Regions from separate parts of the Comamonas nitrativorans genome, predicted to be linked through region 1. Evidence: predicted binding sites of a transcription regulator. Region 1 holds the regulator's gene; the other holds the start of a gene.

Region 1 (14,753 bases):
GCGTACACGCACGCCCCGGTCGGCAGCGGCCAGCAGATCGCCCAGCAGCATCAGGCCGCTGGTGTCCGGGCGCCAGATGTAGTACTGCACGTCCAGCGTCTGCACCGCGCTGCGGGCCAGGAAGTGGCGGGCGGCAAAAGCCTCGCGCGGGCTGTCCAGGGGGGTGATGCCGGTGGTCTGTGCCGGTGCTTGCTCTTGCGCCCGCAGGTGTGCTGCCGTCAGGCCCAGCAGCGTGTGTGCGGTGCTGCTGGCCGGTACGGCGGCGCTGTGGCTGCGTTCGGCCAGGGGCGGCAAGGCACAGCCGCAAACCAGCAGTGCCAGCAGGGCGACGGAAAGGAACCGGAAAAAACGCATGGCCCCGATGGTATGCGCAGACCCGGGAGCCCATCGCCGTGCTGCCGGAAAAAAGCCCTGTGGCGCGGCCGGGCCGTAGCGCCGGGATTAGCGCACCAGCTGGATGAAGCCCTGGATCATGAAGGCGTTGATGATGTCGATGAAGAAGGCACCCACCAGCGGCACGATCAGGAATGCCTTGTGGGAGGGGCCATACTGGTTGGTGATGGCCTGCATGTTGGCGACGGCCGTCGGGGTGGCTCCCATGCCGAACCCGCAATGACCGGCGGCCAGCACGGCGGCGTCGTAGTTCTTGCCCATGATGCGGAAGGTGACGAAGCCGGCGTACAGCGCCATCACCACCGTTTGTGCTGCCAGAATCACCATCAGCGGGGCGGCCAGGTCGGTCAGCTCCCACAGCCTCAGAGAGAGCAAGGCCATGGCCAGATAAATCGAGAGGCCGGCGTTGCCGAACACGTCGATGGCACGGTCGAACACCTTGATGCCGAAGACGTAGTCCAGAACGTTGCGGATCACGACCCCCGAACCCAGCGCCCAGACAAAGGTCGGTAGCTGGATGGCCGTGTCCTTGGTCAAATGGGTCATGAATTCGGCGAACGCCAGGCAGCCGGCAAACAGGGCCAGGGTTTCGATGGCAGCGTCGGCCGTAATCAGGCGTGGCGCATTCGAGGGGAACTCGAAGTTGGGCAGCTCGCCGCTCTCCGGCACCGTCGGGGCGGTAGCGGCCAGTTGCTCGGCGTCCGGGCGTGCCGTGGCCAACTGGTGGTGCGTAATCAGGCGCTTGGCCAGCGGGCCGCCCAGCAGTCCCCCAATCACCAGGCCGAAGGTGGCACATGCAATCCCCAGAGTGGTTGCACCTGTCAGGCCATATTGCCCCTCCAGCACCGAACCCCAGGCACCGGCCGTGCCGTGTCCGCCCACCAGGGTGATCGAACCGGCTACCAGACCGATCAGCGGGTCCAGTCCCAGCAGTCCGGCCAGGCCCATGCCGACCGTATTCTGCACAACGATGAACAGTGCAATCACGCCCAGGAACACCATCAGTCCCATCCCCCCTTCGCGTAGTTTGGAGAAATTCGCGCTCAGGCCGATGGAGGAGAAAAAGATCAGCATGAAAGCCGTCTGCAAGCTGCTTTCAAAACCCAATGTCAGCCCCATGGTCTCATGCAGGGTGTAGATCACGGCGGCAACGACCAACCCCCCGGCCACGGGTTCGGGGATATTGAAATCGCGCAGAAAACGGATGCGCTGGACTAAGAATTTACCGAGCAGCAGTACAAGCACTGCCAGGATCAGCGTGTAGTAGGCACTGAAGTTGATGTGCATGAAATAGGCCTCTTTTCTTGGCGGGCTGGCGGTGCCAGCCGTTGTTGAAAGGAAAAGTCCCGCTTGGCACGCGCTTTGCAAGCACGCACGAAGGGGACGTTCGTCCTATTTTCGCAAGCCTGGGAAAAGGTAGGTGCAACCATGGTTTTTAATATTTGTATATCGAGGGTAACCATGGGTTGTACTTGTTGTCAGGCCAGGGTGTTGGCAGCGTCGTGCCGACGCCCATAGCGCCCGGCAAGCACGGCCGACACCATGATCTGCATCGGGTGGAACAGCATCACCGGCAGCACCATCGGCCCGACCATGGCGGCGGAAAACAACACCTTGGCCATGGGAATACCGCTGACCAGGCTTTTCTGGGCGCCGCAGAAAAGAATCGTCGCTTCATCCGCCGCGCTGAAGCCCAGGCGTCGGCTGATCCAGAGGCACCAGCCCATGACGATGGCAAGCAGCAGGGCGCACAGGCCGAACAGCACCGCCATGGCCGGCAGCGGCATTTGCTGCCACAGTCCGGCGACCACGGCGCTGCTGAAGGCGGCGTAGACGACCAGCAAGATCGAGCCTTGATCGACGATGCGGATTTTCGATCCCGCCTGCTGCAAGAGCTTGCTTGTCCACGGGCGCAGCAGGTGGCCTGCGGCAAACGGCAGCAGCAGTTGCACGGCGATGCGTGCGACGGCCTCCAGCGGGTCGCCCGCGCTGCCGCCGCTGTGCGCCAGCAGGGCGCCGACCAGCAGGGGGGTGAACACGATGCCCATCAGGGTCGAGCCGGAAGCGCTGCACACGGCGGCCGGGATGTTGCCCCGGGCAACGCTGGTGAGGGCAATGGCCGACTGCACCGTCGCGGGCAGGGCGCACAGGAACAGCATCCCCTGCACCAGCGGGGCAGGAAGCGCCCAGGCAAGGAGAGGCTGTGCCAGCCAGCCGATCAGCGGAAAGATGGCAAAAGTGGTGGCCGTGACGACAAGGTGCAGGCGCCAATGCCCGATACCTGCCCAGATGGCCTGGCGGGACAGTTTGCTGCCATGCAGGAAAAACAGCAGCACGATCACCCAGGTCGTGGCTTGATCCAGAAGGCGGGCAAACTGCCCGGTGGCCGGGGCCAGGCTGGCCAGGACGACGGTCGAGAGCAGGGCAAGGGTGAAGGTGTCGGGCTTGAAGCGCACGGGGAAGTCCTTGAAAAACCGGGAAAGAGCAGGAAGGTTGAAAAAGTGGCTCAACTTTGGTGGGCATCTGCCGATACACCAAGCGTTTATTGTGTGCAATGAAAAAGCTTGAAAAGGTCATCAATGATGAACAGTACGACTTTTACCCAGGCGGCCCCGGGGGCCGACGTTTCGCCTCGGGGCCATTTGTTCCAAATGCCCTTGTTCAAGCCCGGAACCCGCGTCTTGCAAGGGGGGCGGGAAGAAACCGTCAGCCATGTGGTGCTGCGCCGCAAGGAAATGATGGTGTATCTGGTCGGGCAGGATGAACCGGTAAAGCCGGAGCGCCTGTATCTGGAGCCGCTGTGGTTCACGACCGAGCGGCGTCCGCAAGCGCTCAATTGGTACCTGTAGGATCGTCAATACGTTCCAAAGAAAAATGGCCAAAGGGGCACGGTTTCCTCTTTGGCCATTTGCGCGGTGCTCAACCGATGTCTCAGCGGCCTTCGCGTGAGCTATTGACCAGGCGCTGCAGTGCCTCCTGGTCGAGGATGCGGATGTGGCGCTGCTTGACTTCAACGATGCCGTCTTCGACGAACTTGGAAAAAGTGCGGCTCACGGTTTCCAGCTTCAGGCCCAGATAGCTGCCGATCTCCTCGCGGGTCATGCGCAGGATCAGCTCCGAGGAGGAAAAGCCCCGTGAATGCAGGCGCTGCACCAGATTCAGGATGAACGCCGCCAGGCGCTCTTCGGCCCGCATGCTGCCCAGCAGCAGCATCACGCTGTGTTCGCGCACGATCTCGCGGCTCATCACCTTGTGGACGTGCGACTGCAGGGCGGTCACTTCCCGCGAAAGCTCTTCCAGGCGGTTGAACGGCATCACGCAGACTTCGGCGTTTTCCAGCGCAATGGCATCGCAGGTGTGGTGGTTCTGCACGATGCCGTCGAGCCCGATGATTTCCCCTGCCATCTGAAAGCCTGTCACCTGGTAGCGCCCGTCTTCCGTGGCGACGCAGGTCTTGAAGAACCCGGTGCGAATGGCATAGAGCGAGTTGAATATCTCGCCGTTCTGGAACAGCATTTCGCCGCGCTTGATTTTGCGGCGGGTGGCCACCACTTCCTCGATGCGCTGCATCTGCTGCGCATCCAGCCCGATGGGCATACACAGTTCACGCAGGTTGCAGTTGGAGCAGGTAACTTGGATGGAGGCGGTGGTAGGTGTCATTGAACAAAGGTCGCAATTGCCCAGGGGGTAAGTGTGGCGCAAACAAAGGAGGGCGCAGAACATTGGGGCAAGCCCGCAATACGCTGACCTGAGTCAAATTATCGCCCGTTTTCTTTTAAAGAAATAATTGACACACGTCAAGGAAGCGCTTTAGTGATTTACTCCAGAATAGCGGGCTTACTAAGGAGAAGATTGCCCATGAGTATTGTCACGCCCGATCTGTTGCGTCGTTACGATGTACCTGGGCCACGCTATACCTCCTACCCTACGGCTGACCGTTTTGTCGAAGCCTTCCGGGAGAAAGATTACATCGTGGCGCTCAAGCAGCGCAAAGTGCAGTCGGCCACGGCCGTGCAGCCGCTGTCGCTGTACATCCACATTCCGTTCTGCGAATCGCTGTGCTACTACTGCGCGTGCAACAAGATCATCACCAAGCACCATGACCGGGCGGCCAAGTACCTGGCGTACCTGGAGCGCGAGGTGGATCTGCACGTCCAGCACCTGGGCCGTGGGCAGGTTGTCAGCCAGTTGCACCTGGGCGGCGGTACGCCCACCTTTTTGTCCGACGAGGAACTGGCCGGGCTGATGGACATGCTGCGCCAGCGCTTCGAGTTTGCTGCCGACGGGGAGTATTCGGTCGAAGTCGATCCGCGCACGGTCACGCCCGAACGCCTTCAGGTGCTGTGGGACCTGGGGTTGAACCGTTTGAGTTTTGGCGTGCAGGACTTCAATCCCGATGTGCAGCAGGCCGTGCATCGCATCCAGCCTGCCGAGCAGGTCTTTGCCCTGGTCGATGCGGCCCGCAAAATGGGTTTCAAGTCACTCAACGTCGATTTGATCTACGGGTTGCCCAAGCAGTCCCCGCAATCCTTTACCCGCACCTTGCAGCAGGTCGGGGAACTGCTGCCCGATCGCATCGCGCTGTATGGCTATGCCCACTTACCCGAGCGCTTCAAGTCGCAGCGGCGCATTCTGCGGCCGGACTTGCCTACGGCAGGCGACAAGCTGGAAATGCTCTCTGCCGCCATCGATAGCTTTATTGACGCAGGCTACGTCTACGTCGGCATGGATCACTTTGCCTTGCCCGACGATGCCCTGGCGGTTGCCAAGCGCCAGGGGCGCCTGCACCGCAACTTCCAGGGGTACAGCACCCAGCCGGACTGTGACCTGATCGCCCTGGGGGTTTCGGCGATTGGCCGTATCGGTGCCACGTACAGCCAGAACGCGAAAACCCTGGACGAGTATTACGACCTGATCGACCAGGGGCTGCTGCCCATCGTGCGCGGGCTGGCCTTGAGCAAGGATGATCTGATCCGCCGCGCAGTCATCATGTCCATCATGTGCCAGGGGGAACTGCTGTTCGAGTCGATCAACAATGCCTGGCTGATTGACTGCAAACAGTATTTCGCTGCGGAGTTCGAACTGCTGCAAGCCCAGCAGGAGGAAGGCTTGGTCGAAGTGCTTGAGGATTGCATCCGCGTCACGCCCAAGGGCTGGTTCTTCGTGCGCGGAGTGGCCTTGGTGTTTGACCGTTATCTGCAGGCCGACCGCAGCCGGGAGCGCTTTTCGCGGATCATCTGATCCCTATGCTGACCTCTTTGCTGTGGACTACTTTGATCATGGGGCTCGTGGGTGGGCCCCATTGTCTTGCCATGTGCGCTGCGCCTTGTGCGGTGGTTGCCTCCGGCGGCGGAGCGCCATCGCGCAGCCGCTGGCTCGGCTTTCATGGTGGGCGCTTGCTGGGCTACAGCGGCCTGGGGGCTTTGGCGGCCTGGGCCATGGGGGAAATGGCGTGGCTGGCCACGAATACCGCCTGGCTGCGCCCGGTCTGGACGGGGATGCACTTGGCCATCCTGTTCTGGGGGGGGCTGATGGTGCTGCAGGGTCAGCAGCCGCGTTGGCTGGAAACGGCTGGCCGTACTGTGTGGGGGTGGGTGCAACCCCTGGTGCGCCGACCCAGCGGCACGGTGCTGGCGGGGATGGCCTGGGCCTTGCTGCCTTGCGGCCTGTTGTATTCCGCGGTTTTGACGGCAGCCCTGGCGGCCAATCCCGGGTTCGGGGCGTTGAGCATGTTGGCTTTTGGCGTCGGCTCGGGGCTGTGGCTGTGGCTGGCGCCGGTGGCCTGGCGCTTTCTGCAGGGATCAGTGGCCCGCTGGCGCAGTGACTGGGGCACGCGGGCGGCCGGTGCGATGCTGGTGGGGGTGGCTTTGTGGGCGTTGTGGCTGGATGCGGTGCATGGCCCGGAATTGTGGTGTGCGACCTAGCCTGACGGGCAGGCAAGGTGTCTGCAAAACTGCCAGGCCGTCAACCTGAACCGGGGGTTCAGGTGGGCGAGGGCAGCCCGGCGTTGGGTTCATCTGACGCGAGACGATCACGCTCCCCAGGCAATGTACCAAGCCCGTGCTCAATGAGCATTGGTTCAAGGCAATATAAAGCCTGACAGAATTGCAGACGCCCCCATTTTACCAAGCCTGCCTTCGCTGTGCGGGCGAAGGCGTGTAAAAAAACCAAGCGGTTGGTTATGCGTTGGTTTGGGCTGCTGGGGCAGCCAGGGCCTGATCCAGGCGCTCGATCAGTGCCCGCAGGCGGGCGTTGTCGGCAGCAGGGGGCACGAATGGCATGGCCTGGGCTTGCAGCGGCAGTTGCTGGATGTGCTTTTGCAGTGCCTGGTTCTGGAAGGCGAAATTCACTGCGGCCAGCACGGCGGCCTGCTCGCGGGTGCGTACCTTGGCCGATTCACACAGCGGCAGCATGGCCAGATTGGCCTTGGCGACGGCCTCGCGCAGCGCTTCTTCCTGCCCGTCCGGGCAGCTCAGAACGTAGTCCTGCTGCAGGATTTTTACGGATACCTGGCTCATGCCTGCTCCTGGTGCGGGGGCTGATTGGCGGGCAGTTGGACGATCAGGGCATCAATCCGGGCACGGGCGGCTTGCAGGCGCAGGCGCAGGGAATCGCGCTCCTGCGTGATGGCCGCAAGCTGCTGTTGCAGATGGCGGTGCGCTTGTTGAAGCTGCTCATGCTGGGCAAGCAGCGCTTCCACGCGCGGTGCCAGATCGTCGAGGGAAAGAGGTGTGGTCATGCAGGGGGCATATTGTAGGTGCTGTGAAGATTTTTTGTGCGCCGCAGCACACGCGGGCCGTCGCTGCCAGGACGGTGCTTCTACAATCTCCCATGGTGATTTTTATCTAAAAGAATAGCTTGCACCGCTGATTTTATTAGGAAATATTGATTAAATGAATAGAAAAAACAATCAGATATTGCGGTGGTTGCTATCAATTGTGTTTTTTTGTGAAACCGTTGTTGCTTTTGCGCAGCCAGTGCAGGCAGCGGTGCATGGCGCTGGCGTGGATGGCTTGGGGCGGCCGGTCGTGCAGGGTGCAGTGCCTCAGCGTATCGTCAGCCTGCAACCGGCGTTGACCGAGGTGGTCTGCGCCTTGGGCGAGTGCCAGCGCCTGGTCGGGGTAGACCGTTATTCGAGCTGGCCTGCCGAGGTGATCGCTGCCCTGCCGGTGGTCGGTGGCGGGCTGGACCCCAGCCTGGAGGCGATCGTGGCGCTCCAGCCCGATGTGGTCTTGCTGACCCGCGCGGCGCCGATTCGTCAGCGCCTGGAGGCCCTGGGGGTGCGCACGCTTGCCTTGGATGCAGAAAACCAGGCCGGGGTCGAGCGCATGGTGCATTCCCTGGCGCTGCTCCTGGGCAAACCCCGGGCGGGCGAGCGACTGTGGCAGCGCGTGCAGGCGTCCATCGATGCCACGGCCCGTGCCCTGCCTGCGGATATCCGGGGCGTGCGCGTGTATGTGGAGGTCAGTCGTGGGCCGTATGCCGCCGGCACCAGCTCCTACATCGGTGAAATCCTGACCCGCATGGGGGCGGTCAATATCGTCTCGCCGGACATGGGGGCCTTCCCCCTGGTCAGTCCCGAATTCGTGCTGCGCTCGGCCCCCCAGGTGATGATTCAGGGAGATGCCGATACGCCCCGGCCGCCGGGGTGGGAAGGCCTGGAGGCCGTGCAGGCGCAGCGCATTTGCCGCTTTGCGCCGGAGCAGGTCAATATCCTGCTGCGCCCCGGCCCCCGGATGGATGAAGCCGCCCAGCTGCTCGCCCAATGCCTGCTGGAGAAAGCCCCCCGCCATGCCCCGGCCAGCGATTAAGCACGTGCGGGGGCTGGGCATCGCCCTGGTGCTGGCCAGCGTGGGCTTGCTGATCGTCGGGGCGGCGGTCGGCAGCACCGGGCTGGAGAGCCTGTGGCACTGGCAGGGCGATGCCATTGCCCGGCAAATCGTCTGGGAAATCCGCCTGCCTCGCAGCCTGGGCGCCTGGCTGGCGGGGGCCTTGCTGGGGCTGGCCGGGGCTGTTTCGCAAGGGCTGTTTCGCAATCCTTTGGCCGATCCGTATTTGCTGGGCAGCGCCTCGGGGGCGGCCCTGGGCAGCGCTGTGGCCTTGGTGTTGGCAGGCGCAGCCCCTGCCGGGGTGCTGTGGCTGGCCCGTCTGGGGATGACGGGGATGGCTTTCCTGGGCGCCGCTGCCGCCGTTTTCCTGGCGCTGTTGCTGGCCCAGGGGGCGCAGCAGGGGTTGCGTCTGCTGCTGGCCGGGGTGGTCGTTGGCGTTGTGCTGGGGGCGGTGCGTGATGTCCTGGAACTGCGCTATCCCGACATCCTGCAACCCATGAAAGCCTTTGGCCTGGGCAGCACGGCCTTTGTCGGCTGGGCGGCCTGCGCCTTGATGCTGGGCGTCTGGCTGGTGTGTGCCGGGGCGGCCTGGGTGCTGGCCCGTGCTCTGGACGGCCTGGCCCTGGGCGAGGCCACTGCCGCCAGCCTGGGGCTGCCGCTGGTCCCCATGCGGCTGGGCCTGATTGGCGTTTTGGCCCTGGCCACCGGTACGGCGGTGGCGCAGACCGGGCTGATTGCCTTTGTCGGCCTGGCTGCGCCGCATGTGGTGCGCAGCCTGGTGCAGGCGCCCCACCGCAGCAGCGTATTGCTGGCCAGCATGATGGGGGCGGTGCTGCTGCTGGCGGCGGACATCCTGGCCCGGGCGCTGCTGGCGCCGCAGGAGCTGCCGGTGGGCGTGCTGACGGCCTTGCTGGGGGGCAGCTACCTGCTGCTGCTCATGTACCGGCGCCGTGCGCGGGATTGGTCGTCATGAGCAAGGCTGCCGTACACGCGCTTCGCGCCGCGTCGGTGGGCGTCCGGATGCACCAGCGCTGGATTCTGGAAGGGGTGGATGTGGCCATTCCGCAAGCTGCCTGGACGGCCATCGTCGGCCCCAACGGCGCGGGCAAATCGACCTTGCTGCGTGCCCTAGCGGGGTTGCAGCCGCTGGCCCGGGGCCATGTTGAACTGCTGGGCCAGCCCCTGGTGCAATGGGGCCGCCGGGCCAAGGCACGACAACTGGCCTGGCTGGGGCAGGGGGAAGCCGTTCCCACCGATTTGAGCAGCTATGACGTGGCCATGCTGGGCCGCCTGCCGCACCAGGGCTGGCTGGCCACGCCCAGCACGGCCGACCATGCCGCCGTCGCCCAGGCGCTGCACGCCACCCACGCCTGGGCGTGGCGCGAACGGCCCCTGGCGCAACTGTCCGGCGGCGAACGCCAGCGCGTGCTGCTGGCCCGTGCCCTGGCCACGCAGGCCCCGGTGCTGCTGATGGACGAACCCCTGGCCAATCTCGACCCGCCGCACCAAAGCGACTGGATGGCCACCGTACGCCAGCGCACCGCCCAGGGCGCCACTGCGGTCAGCGTGCTGCACGAGCTGGGCATTGCCTTGCAGGCCGACCGCCTCATCGTCATGCAGGCCGGGCGTGTGCTGCACCAGGGGGCCACTGCCGATGCGGCCACCCGTGCTGCGCTGGAGGCGGTGTTCGATCACCGGATTCGTGTGCGGTGGATGGAGGGGGGGTGGATGGCGTTGTTGAGATAAAAATCAAAAAAAGAAGCTTCTACCGATTGTTATTCAAAGGATTCAGATATTTTTGTATCTGAAACCATTTAAATACCAGCGGTAGAAGCTCCTTTATTGGTAGCTTGGACAGGTTCTTAAAACTTGTACCCCGCCTGCAAAGTCCCCGTCACCCCTTCCTTCTGCCCAAAGTAGCCTTGCACGCCCACGCCCAGCGTCAGCGCTTGTTTTTCAGCGGGCGTACGTTCAGCCCCAGCTCCACCAGAACCGCTGTCGCCCTTCATACTGGGCGCGTCGATCGGCACGTTGTTGGTCGTGGCGCGGCCTGCGCGGGTGTGGCAGGGGAAGCCGGATGCAGCGCCAATCGCCAATCAGGGCGACAATCTGTGCCTTAGAACGTGTTCACGATCTCCACGCGGGTGTGCAGTCGCGGCCTCGGGCGGTCTGCGGCGTTGCAAATCCTCGCCATGGCTGCGGTTTGCGTCTAGCAGCCCATCCCGATCCGCTTCCCGCACCCCTTCGCGCCGAGATCGTAAACACGTTCTTATGGCGGTCTGCCGCCCGGCGCCTGCGGCCAGCAATATCCGTAACAACCCGATCAACCCCTTGAAAGACAAGCGCTAATAGCTATGGAAACCATTGCACCTCCCACCGAAAAACCCTATGAAAAACCCGAGGGCGAGCGCCGGGGGCTGGTCATCGTGAATACCGGCGACGGCAAGGGCAAAAGCACTGCGGCGTTCGGCCTGGCGTTTCGTGCCCTGGGGCGGGGCAAGGCGGTGAAGGTGTACCAGTTCATGAAGGTGCCCAGCGCCCGTTTTGGCGAGCATCGGCTGGCCGAGCGCGTGGGCCTGTCGGTGGAGGGGCTGGGCGATGGCTTTTCCTGGGACAGCAAGGATTTGGCGCATTCCGCGCAACTGGCCCGCGACGGCTGGGCCAAGGCGCGGGCGGATATCCTGTCGGGCGAGCAGTTTCTGGTCGTGCTGGACGAGGTGACCTACCCGCTGATCTTCGGCTGGCTGCCGCTGCAGGAGGTGCTGGAGACCTTGCAGCAGCGGCCCAGGGACGTGCATGTCTGCCTGACCGGGCGCGATTGCCCGCAGGAGATCGTTGCGCTGGCCGATACGGTGACCGAAATGAAACAGATCAAACACGCGTTCAACGCCGGTGTGCCCGCCCAGCGCGGGATTGAGGATTGATGCCATGACCCACTTGCATTCCATGACCATTCCCACCCCGCTGGGTGAAATGCTGGCGATTGCCAGCGACCGGGGGCTGTGCCTGCTGGAGTTTGCCGGGCAGGAGAGGCTGGAGCGGGAAGTCGCCCAGGTGCGCAAGGCCCGGGGCGCTGCCGAGGTGCCGGGGCAGACCCCGATCCTGGTGCAAGCCCGGGCGCAGTTGGCCGAATACTTTGCCGGACAGCGCCAGGCGTTTGATGTGGCCCTGGATCTGGTCGGGACGGATTTCCAGCAGCGCGTCTGGCAGGCCCTGCTGCGCATTCCGTTCGGCCAGACCTGGAGCTATGCGCAGGAGGCCCAGGTGCTGGGCCAGCCCAGCGCGGTGCGGGCGGTGGCCAATGCGAATGGGCAGAACAAGATCAGCATCATCGTGCCCTGCCACCGGGTGATCGGCAGCAATGGCACCCTGACGGGCTACGGCGGCGGCCTGCCGCGCAAGCAGGCGCTGCTGGCCCTGGAGGCCGGGCAGCACGATAGCCTGCGGGATTTTTGTCTTACTTGATTTTCTGTAGCAGCCGTACCAGCATGGGACGGGTGAAGTGGGCACCGTCTGCGCCGCAGTGGGGGGCAAACGCGGCGGCCACCCGGGCGGTGAGTTCGGGGGTGATGCGGTGGTCGGCAAAGCTGGGGTAGAGCATCCGGCGCTCGTACTCGGCAAAGTCGGCAAAGTGAACGGGGGTGTCGAAGCGGCGGCGGGCCACTTCGCGCCAGGGGCTGTTGGCGGTGGCCAGCGCCCGCTCCAGCGCGTCCTGTGCGGCGGCACGCACCAGTCCTTCGTCGTTGTACAGGCGCACGATGTCGTTCAGGGCGCCCACGTAGACCGGTTCGGAGACATAAAGGCAGCCTCCCGGGCGCAGCACCCGGGCCACTTCGTGCAAGGCGGTGTCCATGGCCGTCAGCGGGACGTGGTGCAGGGATTTGAGCATCAGCGCCAGGTCAAAACCGGCATCGCCCTCGGGGATGGCCTGGGCACCGGCAGCAGCAAAGCGCATGTGGGGGTGGCCCAGCGCCAGATTGCGGGCGTGCTGGATGGCGTCCACCTCCAGCCCCAGATAGTGGCAATGGGGAAACCGGGCCAGCAGCCCCTGGGCCAGGCGGGCGCTGCCGCAGCCCAGCTCGATGATGGCCGGGCCGGGCTGAGGCAGCAGGGCGGTGAGGATGTCCAGTTCGTCGGTGATCAGGGGAAGTTGCATGGCAGTGAGCGGAAAAGATCGTAAAAACGTTCTGTGAACAGGTTCTGAAAGGCAGACGGCTGCATCGTAGCGGCATGGCCGTGGGTATCCGCTGCAGAGGGTATGCCATTGAAAAAAACTAAATACCGGTTTTCACGCCTTTAAGATGGTAGAAAAAATAGGTATCAATGGTTACCAAGTGCCTTACCGAAAGCAGTTCCATGACCGATTGCGCAGCCCATGAAGACTTTGTATTCGTAGACGAGCCGGATGGCAGCGCTGCCGCCCCGCCGCGGGCTGCCTGGCACATTCTGGTGGTCGATGACGAGCCGGACGTCCACGCCGCCACCAGGCTGGCGCTCAAGGGACTGGAGATCGAAGGGCGTTCCCTGGCGTTCAGCCACGCGCATACGGTTCGGGAGGCGCAGATCCTGCTGGATGCGCCCAATGACTTTGCCGTGGCCCTGATCGACGTGGTGATGGAAACCGAGGACGCCGGCCTGCGGCTGGTGCGGTATGTGCGCGACAAACTGGCCAATAGCGCCTTGCGCATCGTGCTGCGTACCGGCCAGCCCGGTTATGCCCCCGAACTGCAGACGATTCAGCAGTACGACATCAACGATTACCGCACCAAGTCGGAGCTGACCCAGGTGCGGTTGTTCACCAGCCTGGCCATCGCCATCCGGGCCTATGCGCAGATCCAGCAGCTTGAATCCGGCCACCGGCGGCTGGCGCGGATTCTGGAGGCCACCCTGGCGCTGGGCAAGGCCACCACCCTGGAGGGGTTTGCGCAAAACCTGCTGGCGCGGCTGGATGCCCTGCTGGCAGGCCAGACCGAGGCGGGCGGGGAGCGTCGCAGGCCGGACGCCAACCGCATCGCCATCGCCTTGCAGCAGGAGGGCGCAGCGCCTTGCGTGCTGGTCGCCACGGCCCCCTGGCAGGACTGGGCCGGGCAGGCGCTGGACAGCCTGGGCCTGCAGCGGGGCATACGGCAATTGCAGCAGACCTTGCAGGCGCAAGACCACTGTTTTGACGACGGCATCCAGCTGTTCATCCCGAGTGCGCACGCCATGGCCCTGGCGGTGTGGGTCGATCTGCCCCGCCCGCTGCAGCCGCTGGAGCAAGGGCTGCTGGAAGTGTTTGCCAGCAATGTCTCGGTAGCGTTCGAGAATCTGCAGCTGTACCTGGACATCAACGAGCTGGCCTTTGTCGATGACCTGGTGGGCCTGCCCAACCGCAATGCCATGGTGGCGGCCCTGGATGCGCAGAAATACCCGCAAGGGGTGCTGGCCCTGCTGGACCTGGACGGGTTTGCCGATATCAACAGCGTGCTGGATGCACATTTTGGCGATGCCGTGCTGCAAGCCGTGGCCCGGCGGCTGAAGGCCGAGTTTGCCCCTGCCCGTGAAGCCGTGGTGGCCCGGGTCGGCGGGGACTTGTTCGGGGTGTACGGCCTGGCCTCGGCCATTACGCCGCAACGCCTGGCGCAGGTGTTTGCCCAGCCGTTTGCCGTCAATGACGGCGAGCCGCTGCGCCTGTCGGCCACGGCCGGGCTGGTGCAATCGCCGGGGGCGGGTGGCGTTGCTGCGCTCAAGGATGCGGGGGTGGCGCTCAAGCAGGCCAAGGGCATGGCCCGGGGAGGCAGCCTGTATTTCGACCCGACCCAGTCCCAGGCCGCCGGCCAGCGGATGCAGCTGCTCAACCGCTTGCGGGCGGCTTTTTCCGAGCAGCGGCTGTGTCTGTATTACCAGCCCTGCGTCGAGTTGCGCACCGGGCGCGTGGTGGGGGCCGAGTGCCTGCTGCGCTGGCAGACGGCACCGGGCACATTCATTCCCCCGGACCAGTTCATCCCCCTGGCCGAGCAGTCCGGCCTGATGCTGGCCCTGGGGCGCTGGGTGGTGTCCACGGCGCTGCATTGGCGCAAGCAGCTGTCGACGCAGGTGGCCGACGATTTCCGTGTGGCGATCAATGTGTCGCAGGTGCAGTTTGCCGAGCCGGACTTCGTGCCCCATTTCCTGGCGGCCATGGAGGCGGTCGGCGTATCGGGGCAGCAGGTGGAAATCGAGCTGACCGAATCGGTCGCCGTGGGCAATGTGCGTGAGCTGGAGGCCAAGCTGGCGCAGTTGCGCAGGGCGGGCATCCGGGTGGCGATGGACGATTTCGGGACGGGCTATTCGTCGCTGAGCATTCTGCAGCGCCTGGCCGTGGACAAGCTCAAGATCGACCGCAGCTTCGTCAGCGGGGGGCCGTCGGCGGCGGACAACTTTCAAATCGCCCACACCATCATCGGCCTGGCCCGGCACCTGCAACTGGCCACCCTGGCCGAGGGCATCGAAACCGAGGCCCAGCGCCAGGCCCTGCTGTCTGCCGGATGCGAGCTGGGGCAGGGGTATTTG
Region 2 (14,753 bases), on a different contig from region 1:
TCGGCCCGCCTGAAAGAGCTGCAATTGCCCCAGGGCCGCCTGAAAACCGGCACGCCGCCGCGCATCGACGGGCGCAGCATCGACTTCAGCCAATGCACCGAGCAGCCCGGCGACGGGATGCCCGGCGGCGTCAATGAAGGGGTGCTGCCCGTATTCAGCTTCCGGGGCCATGCCAGCCTGCATCCCCGGCAAGTGCCCTGCTGGGTCACGCACACCAATCAGCGCACGCACGACATCATCCGCAGCGGCTTTGACCGCAGCCCCATGTTCACCGGCAAGATCGAAGGCGTGGGGCCGCGTTACTGCCCCAGCGTGGAAGACAAGATCAACCGCTTTGCCGACAAGGACAGCCACCAGATTTTTCTGGAACCCGAGGGCTTGACCACCCACGAGTATTACCCCAACGGTATTTCGACCAGCCTACCGTTCGATATTCAGTACGCGCTGGTGCGCTCGATGAAGGGGCTGGAGAACGCCCACATCCTGCGTCCCGGCTACGCGATCGAATACGACTACTTCGACCCGCGTGCCCTGAAAAGCAGTTTTGAAACGCGCCAGATTCAAGGACTGTTTTTTGCCGGTCAGATCAACGGCACCACGGGATATGAAGAGGCGGCAGCGCAAGGCCTGTTTGCCGGGATCAACGCCGGGTTGCAGGTGCGCGGCCAGGGGCCGTGGTTGCCGGGTCGGGATGAAGCCTACCTGGGCGTGCTGATCGACGACCTGATTACCAAAGGCGTGACCGAACCCTACCGCATGTTCACCAGCCGGGCAGAGTTCCGCCTGCAACTGCGCGAGGACAACGCCGACATGCGCCTGACCGAAGTCGGGCGTGCACTGGGCGTGGTCGATGACGCGCAATGGGATGCGTTCAACCGCAAGCGCGATGCGGTTTCACGTGAAACAGAGCGGCTGAAAGCCACCTGGGTGAACCCGCGCATCCTGCCGCAGAGCGAAGCGGAACGGGTGCTGGGCAAAGGCATCGACCACGAATACAACCTGTTTGACCTGCTGCGCCGCCCCGGGGTGGATTACGCCAGCCTGCTGGGCATGGATGGCGGCAAATACGCCAGCGCCGATGTTTCACGTGAAACCTTGGGCGACGCCCACGACGCCGTGGTGGAACAGGTGGAAATTGCCGCCAAGTATTCCGGCTACATCGACCGCCAGAAGGAAGAAGTGCAACGCGCTGCACACTATGAGAACCTGCGCTTGCCCGCCGATCTGGATTACATGCAGGTGGCGGCGCTGTCGATCGAAGTGCGGCAAAAACTGCAAAAGCACCGGCCTGAAACCCTGGGCCAGGCCTCGCGCATTTCCGGCGTGACCCCGGCGGCGGTGTCGCTGCTGATGATTCACCTGAAAAAAGGCGGCTTCAAGGGCTTTGCGGCTTCCCAAGAGGCCGCCGCATGAGCGAAGGATTGCGTGCGCAACTGGAGGCCGGCATTGCCGCACTGAAGCTGGACCTGCTTCCGGCGCAGGTGGATGCCTTGCTGGCCTTCCTCGACCTGCTCCAGAAGTGGAACAAGGTCTACAACCTGACATCGGTGCGTGACCCGCAGGAGATGCTGACCCACCACCTGCTCGACAGTCTGGCGGCCGTCCCGGCCCTGCTGCGCCATGTGCAGACCCTGCCGGTAGCGGAGGGCGCACGCCTTCCCCTGCTGGACGTGGGCTCGGGCGGCGGCCTGCCTGGGGTGGTGTTTGCCATCTGCTGCCCGCAGATCGACGTGAACTGCGTGGATACCGTGGGCAAGAAGGCCGCGTTCATCCAGCAGGTGGCTGCATCGCTGCGCCTGCCCAATCTGCATGGCATCCACAACCGGGTGGAAAACCTGAAAACTTCCTACCCGGTCATCAGTTGCCGTGCCTTTGCCTCGCTGGTGGACTTCACGACGTGGTCACGCAATGCGTTGGCGGAAGGCGGCATCTGGTTTGCCATGAAGGGCCGGCGTCCCGACGAGGAAATGCTGGCCCTGCCTGCGGATGTGCAGGTGTTTCACGTGGAACCGTTGCAGGTTCCGGGCCTGGATGTGGAGCGTTGCGTGGTCTGGATGCGGGCGCTGGTTTGATATGTGGTGATACACGGTGATACGCGGCATCTGTGCGGCGGTATGCACTGGCGATGGCCCTCGCATAAACTCCACGTTTTTATCGCACGGGGGTTTGAATGTTTGGCATCTCGGATTACGGTGCTTTTATCGCTGCCGTTACCGTCTTTTTGCTGATCCCCGGGCCGGGCAATCTGGCCTTGATCACCTCGACCGGCAAGGGTGGCTGGCGGGCCGGTCTGGCGTGCTGCCTGGGGGTGATGGCGGCAGACCAGGGATTGATATGGCTGGCCGTCGCCGGTGTGGCAGCGCTGCTGGCCGCGTATCCGGCCGCATTCCATGCGGTGCAATGGGTGGGCGCGGCCTATCTGGCCTGGCTGGGCTACCAACTGCTGACGGCCAAGCCCGGCGATGCCCCCGCCATCGAGATTCAGCCGCGCCACTATTTTCGGCAAGGCGCCCTCATCACCGCGATGAATCCCAAGGCCATCGTGTTCTACATGGCCTTTTTCCCCATGTTCGTCGACCCGGCAAGGCACCAGGGCGTGGTCACTTTCGGCGTGATGGCGGCAACGGTGGCGGCCATCACTTTGGTTTACAGCGTCGTCATGGTGACGCTGACGGCGGTGCTGGCAAAGCGCTTGCGTTCCAACCCCATGGTCGGGAAGTGGCTGCAAAAAACAGCCGGTGTGTTTTTGATCGGTTTTGGCTTCAAGCTGGCCACCCACTAAAAGAGAAGATTCAATGGCCAAGATTTTTTGTATCGCGAATCAAAAAGGCGGCGTCGGCAAGACCACCACCGCTGTGAATCTGGCCGCTGGCCTGGCAAAAATCGGCCAGCGGGTGCTGCTGGTGGACCTCGACCCCCAGGGCAACGCCACCATGGGCGCCGGGGTGGACAAGCGGGCGCTGGCCTTGAGCGTCTACGACGTGCTGCTGGAATCGGCCAGCGTGACCGAGGCGGCAGTGCATTCCGAGCCATGCGGTTTTTCCGTACTCGGGGCCAACCGGGAGTTGAGCGGCGCCGAGATCGAACTGGTCACGCTGGAGCGGCGCACCGAGCGCCTGAAAGCCGCCTTGCACGCCGTGGCGGGCGATTTTGATTTTGTGCTGGTCGACTGCCCGCCCAGCCTGTCCATGCTCACCCTGAACGGCCTGTGCGCCGCGCATGGGGTGATCGTGCCGATGCAGTGCGAATACTTTGCGCTGGAAGGGTTGACCGATCTGGTCAATACCATCAAGCAGGTTCACGCCAACATGAACCCCGATTTGCAGATCATCGGCCTGCTGCGCGTCATGTTCGACCCGCGCACCACCTTGCAGCAGCAGGTCAGCGACCAGCTCAAGGAACACTTCGGCGACAAGGTGTTCAACGCCGTCATCCCGCGCAACGTGCGCTTGGCCGAAGCGCCCAGCTACGGGCTGCCGGGCGTGGTGTTCGACCCCTCGGCCAAGGGCAGCAAGGCATTCGTTGAATTTGCCCAGGAAATGGTGCAGCGCATCAAGGCGATGTAACTAATAATTCAGTAGCTTGTTCCGCTTTATTCATAAGGATTTCATAATTGTTTTGTCTTGAAATTGTTGTATAGAAAGCGGTAGTAGCTATGAAAAAAGAGAATGCTGTTCTTATCCTCCCCGGCTGGCAAAACTCCGGTGCCGACCACTGGCAAACCCGCTGGGAACAGCGCCATGGCTACACTCGCGTTGCCCAGCACGATTGGCAGCGCCCCCTGCGTGGCGACTGGACGGTGCAGTTGCAGGAAGCCGTGCTGGCCGCCCCCGCCCCCGTGGTGCTGGTGGCGCACAGCCTGGGCTGCATCCTGACGGCCTGGTGGGCCGATCATGCCCCGCGCAGCACGGTGGCCAAAGTGCAGGCGGCCCTGCTGGTGGCGCCGGGCGATGTCGAGCAGGACGATCTGCGCCAGCAGCTGCCCGGCTGGGCGCCCATCGCCCGCCAGCGCCTGCCGTTTCGCGCCACCCTGGTCGGTAGCCAGAACGACCCGTATTGCCGCGCCGAACGCGCCCGGCAACTGGCCGCCGACTGGGGCGCAGCCTGGGTGGATGCCGGGGCCGTCGGCCACATCAACAGCGCCAGCGGCCTGGGCGACTGGCCCGCAGGCCATGCTTTATTGGAAGAATTGTTAAAGGATTTCCCCGATGGCAACCACAAAACCTAAAGGCCTGGGCCGTGGCCTGGAAGCGCTGCTCGGCCCCAAAGTCGCGGAAGGGGGCCAGGCCAGCGCCGACACGCCCTCCACCCTGGCCCTGAGCGCCCTGGTGCCCGGCCAGTACCAGCCGCGCACGCGCATGGACGAGGGCGCCCTGTACGAGCTGGCCGCCAGCATCCAGGCCCAGGGCATCATGCAGCCCATCCTGGTGCGCAGGCTGACCCGGGGCGCCCAGGCGGGGCAGTACGAAATCATCGCGGGCGAGCGGCGCTTCCGCGCCGCCACCCTGGCGGGGCTGACCGAGGTGCCCGTGCTGGTGCGTGACGTGCCGGACGAAGCTGCGGCTGCGATGGCCCTGATCGAAAACATCCAGCGCGAAAACCTCAACCCGCTGGAAGAAGCCCAAGGCCTGCAACGCCTGGTGCAGGAGTTCGGCCACACCCACGAACAGGCCGCTGCCGCCGTGGGCCGCAGCCGTTCGGCGGCCAGCAACCTGCTGCGCCTGCTGCAACTGGCCGAGCCGGTGCAAACCATGCTGATGGCCGGCGACATCGACATGGGCCATGCCCGGGCGCTGCTCGGTCTGGACAAGGCCGAGCAAATCACCACCGCCAACCAGGTGGCGGCCCGCAAGCTGTCCGTGCGCGAGACCGAAAGTCTGGTGAAAAAAGTCGCCGCCGGGGAGGGCGATGCCCCGTCCGGCACCGCCCGCAGCGCAGTGGGCAAAACCGGCGATGTGCTGCGCGTGGAAGAAGAGCTGTCCGACCTGCTCATGGCGCAGGTGGAAGTGCGCCTGAAAAAACGCAGCCAACGCCACGGCAAGAGCGAGCAGACGGGCGAGCTGGCGATTCAGTTCGGCTCCCTCGATGCCCTCAACGGCCTGATCGAGCGGCTGCGCGGTTCGCGTGGCTAAACCGATGCCGCCCTGGCCCCTGCCTGCGCTGTGCGTTTGGGCGCTGGCGTGGCTGCTGTTCCTGGGGGGACGATCGTTTTTGCCCGTGTTCGCTGCCGTGCTGCTGGCTACGGGGGGCAGCCTGCTGGCCAGCCTGTGGGGGCCGACGTGGTGGCGGCGCGGCATGATTGCGGCGGGCTTTCCCCTGTCCTATGCCGTGCTGGCGGCGGGCAGCTTGCCCGGCTGGGGCTGGTTGCTGCTGCTGGGCGCTTTGCTTCTGGTCTACCCCTTGAATGCCTGGCGCGATGCGCCGATTTTCCCGACGCCCGCCGGCGCCTTGCAAGGGCTGGCCGACCGGATCGACCTGCCCCCCGGCGCCCCGGTGCTGGACGCCGGTTGCGGCCTGGGCGCAGGTTTGCGTGCCCTGCGCCAGGCCTGGCCCCAGGCCCGGGTGCAGGGCGTGGAACGCAGCTGGGTCTTGCGCTGGGCCTGCGCCCTGCGCTGCCCCTGGGCCAGGGTGCGCCAGGGCAATATGTGGGTGACCGACTGGGGGCGCTACCACCTGGTCTACCTGTTCCAGCGGCCCGAGAGCATGAGCCGCGCCGCCGTCAAATCGCTGGCGGAAATGCCCGATGGCGCCTGGCTGGTCAGCCTGAACTTCCCCCTGCCCGACGAAATTGCCGCCACCCACACCGCCCAGCTGGCCGATGGCCGCAGCGTCTATGCCTACCGGTGCCCGATTGCGGCGGTCGATCATGACGGGGTGCAAGCCGATGAAGCCGCCGGCCATGCCGCTGCCGTGACCCCCGAGGGGGTGATCGTGCGGGGGGAGCGTCTGTATGCCCCCAGGCGCCGCCCTGGCGGACGACGACGTTCCACGTGAAACCCTGCGATGGCAGGGCATCCTGTGGCGTTCTTAAGATGCAGGGATGACAACCACTTCTCTTGGGCAGGACGCCCGCACCATTGGCCTGGTCGGCCTGGCCCACGGGTCATCCCACTTCTTCCACCTGCTGCTGCCGCCGCTGTTTCCCTGGCTGATGGCCGATTTTGGCTATAGCTATGTCGAGCTGGGCAGCGTGGTGTCGGTGTTCTTTGTGGTCTCGGGGGTGGGGCAGATGCTTTCGGGTTTCCTGGTGGACAAGGTGGGCGCCCGGCCCATCATGTTTGCGGCCCTGGCCTGCTTTGCTCTGGCCGGACTGATTGCCGCCAGTGCGCAGAATTACGCCATGCTGGTGGCGGCGGCGTTTTGTGCGGGCCTAGGCAATGCGCCCTTTCACCCGGTGGATTTCACGATTTTGAACAAGCGTGTTTCCCCGAAGAACATGGGGCACGCCTTTTCGGTGCATGGCATCTCGGGCAACCTGGGCTGGGCAGCGGCCCCGGTGTTCATGGCGGGGATTACCAGCTGGACGGGTTCCTGGCGCATCGCCTGCCTGAGCGGGGCCGTGCTGGCCCTGCTGATCCTGGCCATCGTGGTGCATCAGCGCCGCTGGCTGGATGATCGGCAAGCGTGCCAGCCGGGGGCAAAAACCGTGGCTGCCACCGCTTCGGCCCATGCGCAGGAGCAAAACCCTTTTGCCTTTCTGGCCCTGCCGGCCGTATGGCTGTGTTTTGCCTTTTTCTTCTTCACCACGGCTGGCCTGAGTGCGGTGCAAAGCTTTTCCAGCCCGGCATTGAGCAGCATCTACCCGCAGCTGGATTTGACCGTCACCTCGTGGATGGTCACCGGCTTCATGCTGTGCAGCGCCGTCGGCATGGTGGGCGGCGGTTTTCTGGCCGCGCGGGTGCAGCGCCTGGAGCGGGTGATTACCGTGTTCCTGCTGCTGTCCGGGGCGTTATTGGCCCTGGCGGGAACGGGCTGGCTGCCCGGCGCGGTGGCCTTGGCCGTCGGCGCGGCGGCGGGGTTTGGGCAGGGGCTGGCCGGCCCCTCGCGTGACATGCTGATCAAGCAGGCTGCGCCGCCCGGGGCCACGGGCCGGGTGTATGGCACGGTGTATTCGGGGCTGGACCTGGGCTTTAGCCTGGCGGCGCCGATTTTTGGCTGGATGATGGACCGGCAGCAGCCCCATTGGGTTTTCTACGGGGCCGGGATTGCACTGGCGGTCAGCGTGCTGGCGGCGGGGGCGGTCGGCTCCAATGTGCATCGGCGGCGGGTGCAAGCGGCATAAACATCTGGCTTTTACAATCGAGCGAATGTTGCAGGCCCGGGGAGACCCGGGCCTGTCTTTGTCTTTTTGTTTCTTACTTTCTCCAGCACTGTGTCTTACGCTCCAGAAACGCGGCGGCGCCGCACCTTTGCCATCATTTCCCACCCGGACGCCGGTAAAACCACGCTGACGGAAAAGCTGCTGCTGTTCTCCGGTGCGATCCAGATCGCCGGGGCGGTCAAGGGCCGCAAGGCCAGCCGCCACGCGACCTCGGACTGGATGGAAATCGAGAAGCAGCGCGGTATCTCGGTGGCCTCCAGCGTGATGCAGATGAGCTACCGCGACCACGTCATCAACCTGCTGGACACGCCCGGCCACAAGGACTTCTCGGAAGACACCTACCGCGTGCTGACGGCAGTGGATTCGGCGCTGATGGTGATCGACGCCGCCAACGGCGTGGAAACGCAGACGCGCCGCCTGATCGAGGTCTGCCGCCAGCGCGATACGCCCATCATCACCTTCGTGAACAAGATGGACCGCGAGGTGCGCGACCCGCTGGACATCCTCGACGAGGTGGAACGCGAGCTGGGCATGCCCTGCTGCCCCATCACCTGGCCGGTGGGCCAGGGCAAGACCTTCGGCGGCATCATCGACCTGCGCACGCAGAGCATGACGGTGTTCCAGGCCGGCAGCGAAAAGCGCCCGGAAGACTTCGAAGTCATTCCCCTGGCCGAAGCCGACAGGCTGCGCCAGCGCTTCGGCAAAGCCTTCGACGATGCGCTGGAGAGCATGGAACTGGCCGTGGGCGCGTCGGCCGAGTGGAGCCACGAGCAGTTTCTGGCCGCCAAGCTCACCCCGGTGTTCTTCGGCTCGGGCGTGAACAACTTCGGTGTGCAGGAAGTGCTGAACGCCGTGGTGGACATGTCGCCGTCGCCGGGCACGCGCCTGGCTTACCAGGAAGTGAACCGCCAGCGCCAGGAAGTCACCATCCGCCCCGAGGACAAGGGCTTTGCCGGCGTGGTCTTCAAGGTGCAGGCCAACATGGACGCCAACCACCGCGACCGCATCGCCTTCGTGCGCGTGGCCAGCGGCAAATACACGCCGGGCATGAAGATGAAGGTGCAGCGCACCGGCAAGGAGCTGCGCCCGACCAGCGTCGTCACCTTCATGAGCCAGCGCCGCGAGGCGGTGGACGAGGCCTTTGCGGGCGACATCATCGGTTTCACCATCCACGGCGGCGTGCAGTTGGGCGACAGCATTACCGACGGGCCGAACCTGCAATTCACCGGCTTGCCGTTCTTTGCACCCGAGATGTTCATGACCGTGGTGCTGAAAAATCCTTTGCGCTCCAAGCAATTGCAGCAGGGGCTGATGGAGCTGGGCGAGGAGGGGGCCATCCAGGTGTTCAAGCCCGATGCGGGTGGCAACATGCTGCTGGGGGCGGTCGGCCAATTGCAGTTCGAAGTGGTGCAGCACCGCCTGAAAACCGAGTACGACTGCGACATCCGCCTGGAAGGCTGCCAGTACACCGGTGCCCGCTGGATTACGGCCGACACGCCGCAGGAACTGCGCCAGTTTGAAGCCGCCTACCCGCTGCGCCTGGCGCACGATGCGGCCAATACCCTGGCCTTCCTCTGCACCAGCCCTTACGACGTGCGGCTGGCGCAGGAGCGTTTCCCGAAAATCCATTTTCACCCGCTGCGCGAACACGCCGGGCTGGAGCTGCAGGCCAACGGCTGACGGCCTTAGGTATTGCCGACAAAGGGATTGGTCAGGCGCTCCTGGCCAAAGCTGCTTTCCGGCCCATGCCCGGGAATGAAGACGGTGTCATTGCCCATGGGCCACAGCCGCTGGGTGATGCTGTCGATGAGCTGCTGGTGGTTGCCCTGGGGGAAATCGGTGCGCCCGATGCTGCCGGCAAACAGCACATCGCCGACAAAGCAGCGCTGGATTTGCGGCGCATGAAACACCACATGCCCCGGGGTATGCCCGGGGGTGTGGCGCACATGCAGGGTTTCTTCGCCAATCTGCACCGTGTCCCGGTCTTCGAGCCAGCGCGTGGGGATGAAGGTGCCTGCCGGGGGAAAGCCGAACATCAGGCTTTGCTGGGGCAGGCCATCAATCCAGAACTGGTCGCCCCGGTGCGGGCCGATGATGGGCACGTCCAGCTGCTCGCTCAGACTGGCGGCCCCGCCGGCGTGGTCGATATGCGCGTGGGTGAGCCAGATGGCGCGGATGTCCAGGCCCAGGGACTGGGCCAGCGCCCGGATGTTTTCGATATCGCCGCCGGGGTCGATCACGGCGGCCTGCCGGGTCTGGTCGCACCAGACGATGGAGCAGTTTTGTTGAAAGGCCGTGACGGGCAGGGTGCGGTAGTGAAGCATGGCGGGGGGGAAGGAAAAACGGTAAAGCGGCGACGTTACCAAATCTGGGCCGAAAAAAAGCCACCAGCGGAGGCTGGTGGCCCGGTTTTGGTGGCAAAGATGGCGATTATTTCAATGCCAGCGTGCCTTGCATGACCGAGAAGTGGCCAGGGAAGGAGCAGAAGTAGCTGTACTTGCCGTCGGCCTTGAGCTTGCTCACGTCCAGCTGCACGGTGGCGCTTTCGCCGCTGCCAATCACTTTGGTGTGCGCCAGCACGCGGGCGTCATTGGCTTTCACGTAGTCGGCCGCAGGGCCGGCCTTGGCACCGTCGGTGGCCACGGCGGTCACATCCGCTGTATTGCTGACCACCACGTTGTGGCCCATCGCAGCTTTGGGCATCTTGCCGACATGCTTCAGGGTGATGGCGAAGTTCTTGCACGCCTTGGGCACGTCCACGTGCTTGACGTTGAACTGCATCATGTCGTTGGCTTCGATCGTGGTGGCACAGTTGTCGGCAGCCATGGCTGGCGCAGCAATCGCCGCAGTGGCAGCAAGCGCCAGCGTAATGAAAATTTTGTGCATCGGGTCATCCTTTAAGGCAAGCGGTGCAAAGGGCTCTCTGCACCTGCGGGGTATTTTCCGAGTCCTCGCGCAAGGCTTCGCGGCGTGCTGCAAAGAGTATTTTGTCAGTAGTGTTTTTGATGTACGTCAGCGACTTGCAAGCTTTTTTCTGATCTGCGGTTCCCATGGATAATCCACGGTTTCCCCATGAAAGCGCTGCGCCTGTGACATCTTCTGCCCCCCCCGCCGTATTTACCGAGCGTCAATTGCGCGACGCCCTGGGGCAGTTCGCCACTGGCGTGACGATCGTGACCACCACCAATGCGCAAGGCGCACCAGCCGGCATGACGGTCAGCTCGTTCAATGCCGTCTCGCTCACCCCGCCCCTGGTGCTGTGGAGCCTGGGGCAGGCCACCAGCTTGTATCCCGTGTTCCTGCGCTGCCAGCACTACGCGGTGCATGTGCTGGCGCTGGAGCAGGAGGCGCTGGCCCGGCGTTTTGCCGCCAGGGACGGAGACCGTTTTGCCCAGGTGGACTGGCAGCCCAACGCCGAGGGGGTGCCCATCATCCAGGGAGCGGTGGCCGTGTTCGAATGTGCCCTGCGCCACCGCTATGCGGGGGGCGACCACCTCATCATGGTGGGCGAGGTGCTGCGCTGCCAGCGCCTGGGCGGCGAGCCGCTGCTGTACCACGCGGGGCAACTGGGGCGGCGCCTGGCGCCTCAGTCCCCGGGGGTTGAGGGTTAGCGGGAGGAGGCCGGAGTCTCCGGCAGCTCCACCTTTACTTCCAGCACTTCCAGGTTGTCCTGGCGCTCGAAGTTCACCTTGATGTCCTGCGGGTTGATGGCGACGTATTTCGACACCACCGCCATCAGCTCGCGCTGCAGTGCGGGCAGGTAGTCCGGGGCGCTGCTGCCGTCCACGCACTCGCGGGCCAGGATGATTTGCAGGCGCTCCTTGGCGATGGCGGCAGACTTTTTCTTTTCGCCCAGCAGCATGGAAAGGATCGACATGCTGGTTTACCTCCCACCAAAAATTCGTTTGAAAAAGCCCGGCTTGACGGCTTCGGTGAACCGCATCGGGCGCTCCTCGCCAAGCAGGCGGGCGACGACGTCCTGGTAGGCCTGGGCAGCATCGGCATCCGGCATGTGAATCACCGGGATGCCCTGGTTGGAGGCCTGCAGCACGATTTCCGATTCGGGAATCACGCCGACCAGCGGGATGCGCAGGATGTCTTCGACGTCCTGGATCGAGAGCATCTGCCCTTCCTCCACCCGGGCCGGGTTGTAGCGGGTGATGAGCAGGTGTTCCTTGACGCTGCCGCCGTTGCGGGCCTTTTCGGTCTTGGAACTGAGCATGCCCAGAATGCGGTCGGAGTCGCGCACCGAGGAGACTTCCGGGTTGGTCGTGACCAGTGCCTCGTCGGCGTAGCGCATGGCCAGCAGGGCGCCGCTCTCGATCCCGGCGGGGGAGTCGCAGAGGATGAAGTCAAATTCCATGGCGGCCAGATCGTCCAGCACCTTTTTCACGCCCTCGTCGGTCAGGGCGTCCTTGTCGCGCGTTTGCGATGCGGCCAGGATGAACAGGTTGTCGCACTGCTTGTCCTTGATGAGGGCCTGGTTCAGGTTGGCCTCGCCCTGGATGACGTTGATCAGGTCGTAGACCACGCGGCGTTCGCAGCCCATGATGAGGTCGAGGTTGCGCAGCCCGACGTCGAAGTCGATCACCACGGTTTTGTGACCGGACAGTGCCAGGCCAGCGGCAATGCTGGCGCTGGTGGTCGTTTTGCCGACACCGCCTTTGCCGGAGGTAATTACGATGATTTTGGCCATGAGAGCAGGGTTCCTAGGGGTCTTGAAAGCAGGGGAATCAGGTCAGGGATGCCAGGGGTTCGATGATGAGCCGGTCCCCCTCCAGGCGGGCCTGGGCCGGTTTTCCGGCCACGTCGGCAGGCAGATCGGTTTCCAGGGCGCGGTAGTTGCCGGCGATCGACAGCAATTGCGGCTGCATGCAGGTGGTGAAGATGCGGGCGGCCGTGTCGCCCCGGGCGCCGGCCACGGCCCGGCCCCGCAGGGGGGCGTAGATGTGGACGTTGCCGTCGGCAATCACCTCGGCGCCAAAGCTGACCATGGACAGGACGACCAGATCGGCCCCCTTGGCGTAGACCTGCTGGCCGGAGCGCAGCGGCTTGTCCACCACCACGGTCGGGCGCACGACGTCCACCGGCACTTCGCGGATGACCTCTACTTCGCGCACCACTTCCACTTCGCGTACCACCTCGCGCTCCTTGGGGCGGGCCAGGGTGGCGTCGGGGGCGGGGACCAGGCCGGCCTCGTGGGCCGCATCCATTTGTGCGGGGGAGCCGCCGCGCACGGCCACCGGACGGGTGCGGTGGCTGCGCAGGGCGGCCAGCAGGCAGGGGAAGTCGATGGCCTCGGGGCTGTCCTGCACATGCTGCAGGTCGATGAGAACCGGGTCGTTGTCGAAGAAATCCGGGTCGTCGGCCAGGCGCCGGGCCAGGTCGGCAACCACGGTTGCCACATCGGTGCTGCGCAACGCTACTGCCAGTACCGGCAATTCGGCGCTTTTCAGGTCAAAGCTGGCGCGGACAGCGCTCTTGGAATCAACGGCCATAGCTCAATGAAAAGGCAGGGAAAAGGCAAGGGAGGAGAAAGGCACACCAGCGGCGAGTGTACCTTGGGATGCTCTGCACGCATCATCGCGCCGTGGGCCTCTGCGGCCTCGGGCGGTCTGCGGCGTTGCACATCCTCGCCATAGCACCGCCATGGCTGCGGTTGGCGCCTTGCAGCCCATCCCGATCCGCAGTGCCCACTGGGCTGCGTGATGCGTGCAGAGCATCCCTTGCATGTCCGTAACTGCTGCAAGGGCAGCAGGGTGGTTTGCGGCGTTGCGCCCGTGTGCGTGGCAGAAGCGGGGACAATGGCCTGCGTTGACTGTCCGACTTTTACTTTTGATTACGCCTTCTTCTATGGATACCGATGTTTTGATCGTGGGCGCCGGGCCTGCGGGTTTGTCGCTGGCGCTGGCTTTGGCCCAGGCCGGTTTGCATGCCACGGTGCTGGAGCAGCAGCCGCAGGCGGTTTTGGCCCATCCGGCCCCGGATGGCCGGGAAATCGCCCTGACCCATCCCAGCGTGCAGACTTTGCAGCGCCTGGGCACCTGGCAGCGCCTGCTGCCGCATGAGCAGGGCTTCATCCGCCAGGCGGTGGTGCATGACGGGCCGGTGGGCGTCCGCCCGACACTGGACATCGATACGGTGGGCCAGGACATGGAGGCGCTCGGGCGCATCGTGCCCAATTGCGCCCTGCGCCGCACGGCGTGGGAGGAGGCGCAGGGCCACGCCGCCATCCACCTGATTACCGGGGCCACCGTGACGCAGGTGCAGCGCCTGGGCGATCGTGCCCAGGTGCATTACCAGGTGCAGGACAACGGCGTGCGCGTGGATGCGCCGCCGCTGGCCGCGCCGCTGGTGGTGGCGGCGGACAGCCGCTTTTCCGCCGTGCGCCGCATGTTGGGCGTGGGGGCGCAGATGACCGACTTTGGCCGCAGCGTCATCGTCTGCCGGATGCGCCACACCGTTGCGCATGACGACGTGGCGCACGAGTGCTTCGGCTACGACCGCACCCTGGCCATCCTGCCGTTGCAGCCCGACCCGGCCACGGGCGATTTGCTGTGTTCGGCGGTGGTGACCAGCGACAGCCCGGACATTGCCCGCCTGATGCAGCTGGACGAGGCCGATTTCGCCGCCCAGGTGCAGGCGCATTTCCAGAACCGCCTGGGCGAGATGGAGCTGGTCGGCCAGCGCCACCATTACCCGCTGGTGGCGACCTATGCCCGCCAGTTCAGCGGGCCGCGCTTTGCCTTGCTGGGCGATGCGGCGGTGGGGATGCACCCGGTGACGGCGCACGGCTTCAACCTGGGCCTGTCCGGGGTGGAGCGCTTGAGCAGCGCCATTGCCCATGCCTACCACGCCGGGCAGGACTGGGGGCACGAGGGCGTGCTGGCCGCCTATGGCCGCAGCCAGCACCGGCACGCCTGGCCGCTGTTCCAGGGGACGAACACCGTGGTCAAGCTGTTTACCGATCCGCGCCCGGCGCCCCGGCTGTTGCGCCAGATCGTGTTGCAGGGGGCGCAGCATTTGCCGCCGTTGAAGGCGGCCATCGTGGCGCAGTTGAGTGGGCGCAGTCCGTGGGGGATTTTGCGGGAGCAATTGCCTCGGCCACCGTTTTTTGGGTGATGTTTTTATTTAATTGATAGCTGTTTCCGCTGGTGGGTGAACGATTTATTGGTGTTTTGTTTTTGAAATCGTTTGTTTATTTGCGGGAGTAGCTATTTTTTTGGTTCTGCTGGCCGGGTCTCGCCCCGGCGGGCGACCTCCTTTCTTGCACGCGCAAGAAAGGAGGCAAAGAAGGCGTGCTGCGCAGCTTGAATACCCGCCGTGGAACTCGCTTCGCGCCCTTTGGGCGCTCCGCTCGGACAGCCACGGCGAGTCAGACGGGATGCGGCTTGCCGGTTATTGGGGCCGCGCCTTGACGGATGCGCTGTGC

The links. The regulator FNR, encoded in region 1, switches genes on or off when oxygen is low (the NO sensors DNR and NnrR bind a similar motif). The targets are predictions, from matches to a motif close to TTGATNNNNATCAA.
Region 2: a site for FNR is predicted at 10,324-10,337, ahead of azu (azurin). Genes of this name have one in related genera too.

Annotation. Positions count from the first base shown of each region.
Region 1 covers NZ_JBHSEW010000008.1:114,723-129,475, forward strand. Annotated here, with positions in the region: gene ACFO3A_RS10330 (phospholipase D family protein) at 1-354, opposite strand, end outside; gene gltS (sodium/glutamate symporter) at 442-1,680, opposite strand; gene ACFO3A_RS10340 (bile acid:sodium symporter family protein) at 1,872-2,849, opposite strand; gene ACFO3A_RS10345 (hypothetical protein) at 2,976-3,242, shown strand; gene fnr (fumarate/nitrate reduction transcriptional regulator Fnr) at 3,325-4,053, opposite strand; gene hemN (oxygen-independent coproporphyrinogen III oxidase) at 4,252-5,634, shown strand; gene ACFO3A_RS10360 (sulfite exporter TauE/SafE family protein) at 5,640-6,317, shown strand; gene ACFO3A_RS10365 (cell division protein ZapA) at 6,573-6,911, opposite strand; gene ACFO3A_RS10370 (DUF904 domain-containing protein) at 6,908-7,132, opposite strand; gene ACFO3A_RS10375 (ABC transporter substrate-binding protein) at 7,434-8,204, shown strand; gene ACFO3A_RS10380 (FecCD family ABC transporter permease) at 8,185-9,195, shown strand; gene ACFO3A_RS10385 (ABC transporter ATP-binding protein) at 9,192-9,968, shown strand; gene ACFO3A_RS10390 (hypothetical protein) at 10,085-10,318, opposite strand; gene cobO (cob(I)yrinic acid a,c-diamide adenosyltransferase) at 10,577-11,146, shown strand; gene ACFO3A_RS10400 (methylated-DNA--[protein]-cysteine S-methyltransferase) at 11,151-11,687, shown strand; gene ACFO3A_RS10405 (class I SAM-dependent methyltransferase) at 11,680-12,378, opposite strand; gene ACFO3A_RS10410 (two-component system response regulator) at 12,579-14,753, shown strand, end outside.
Region 2 covers NZ_JBHSEW010000003.1:91,109-105,861, reverse strand. Annotated here, with positions in the region: gene mnmG (tRNA uridine-5-carboxymethylaminomethyl(34) synthesis enzyme MnmG) at 1-1,413, shown strand, start outside; gene rsmG (16S rRNA (guanine(527)-N(7))-methyltransferase RsmG) at 1,410-2,072, shown strand; gene ACFO3A_RS04830 (LysE family translocator) at 2,171-2,782, shown strand; gene ACFO3A_RS04825 (ParA family protein) at 2,796-3,566, shown strand; gene ACFO3A_RS04820 (RBBP9/YdeN family alpha/beta hydrolase) at 3,656-4,228, shown strand; gene ACFO3A_RS04815 (ParB/RepB/Spo0J family partition protein) at 4,209-5,132, shown strand; gene ACFO3A_RS04810 (class I SAM-dependent methyltransferase) at 5,137-5,994, shown strand; gene ACFO3A_RS04805 (MFS transporter) at 6,041-7,282, shown strand; gene ACFO3A_RS04800 (peptide chain release factor 3) at 7,373-9,001, shown strand; gene ACFO3A_RS04795 (MBL fold metallo-hydrolase) at 9,007-9,645, opposite strand; gene azu (azurin) at 9,752-10,207, opposite strand; gene ACFO3A_RS04785 (flavin reductase family protein) at 10,411-10,932, shown strand; gene minE (cell division topological specificity factor MinE) at 10,929-11,198, opposite strand; gene minD (septum site-determining protein MinD) at 11,205-12,017, opposite strand; gene minC (septum site-determining protein MinC) at 12,055-12,819, opposite strand; gene ubiM (5-demethoxyubiquinol-8 5-hydroxylase UbiM) at 13,175-14,443, shown strand.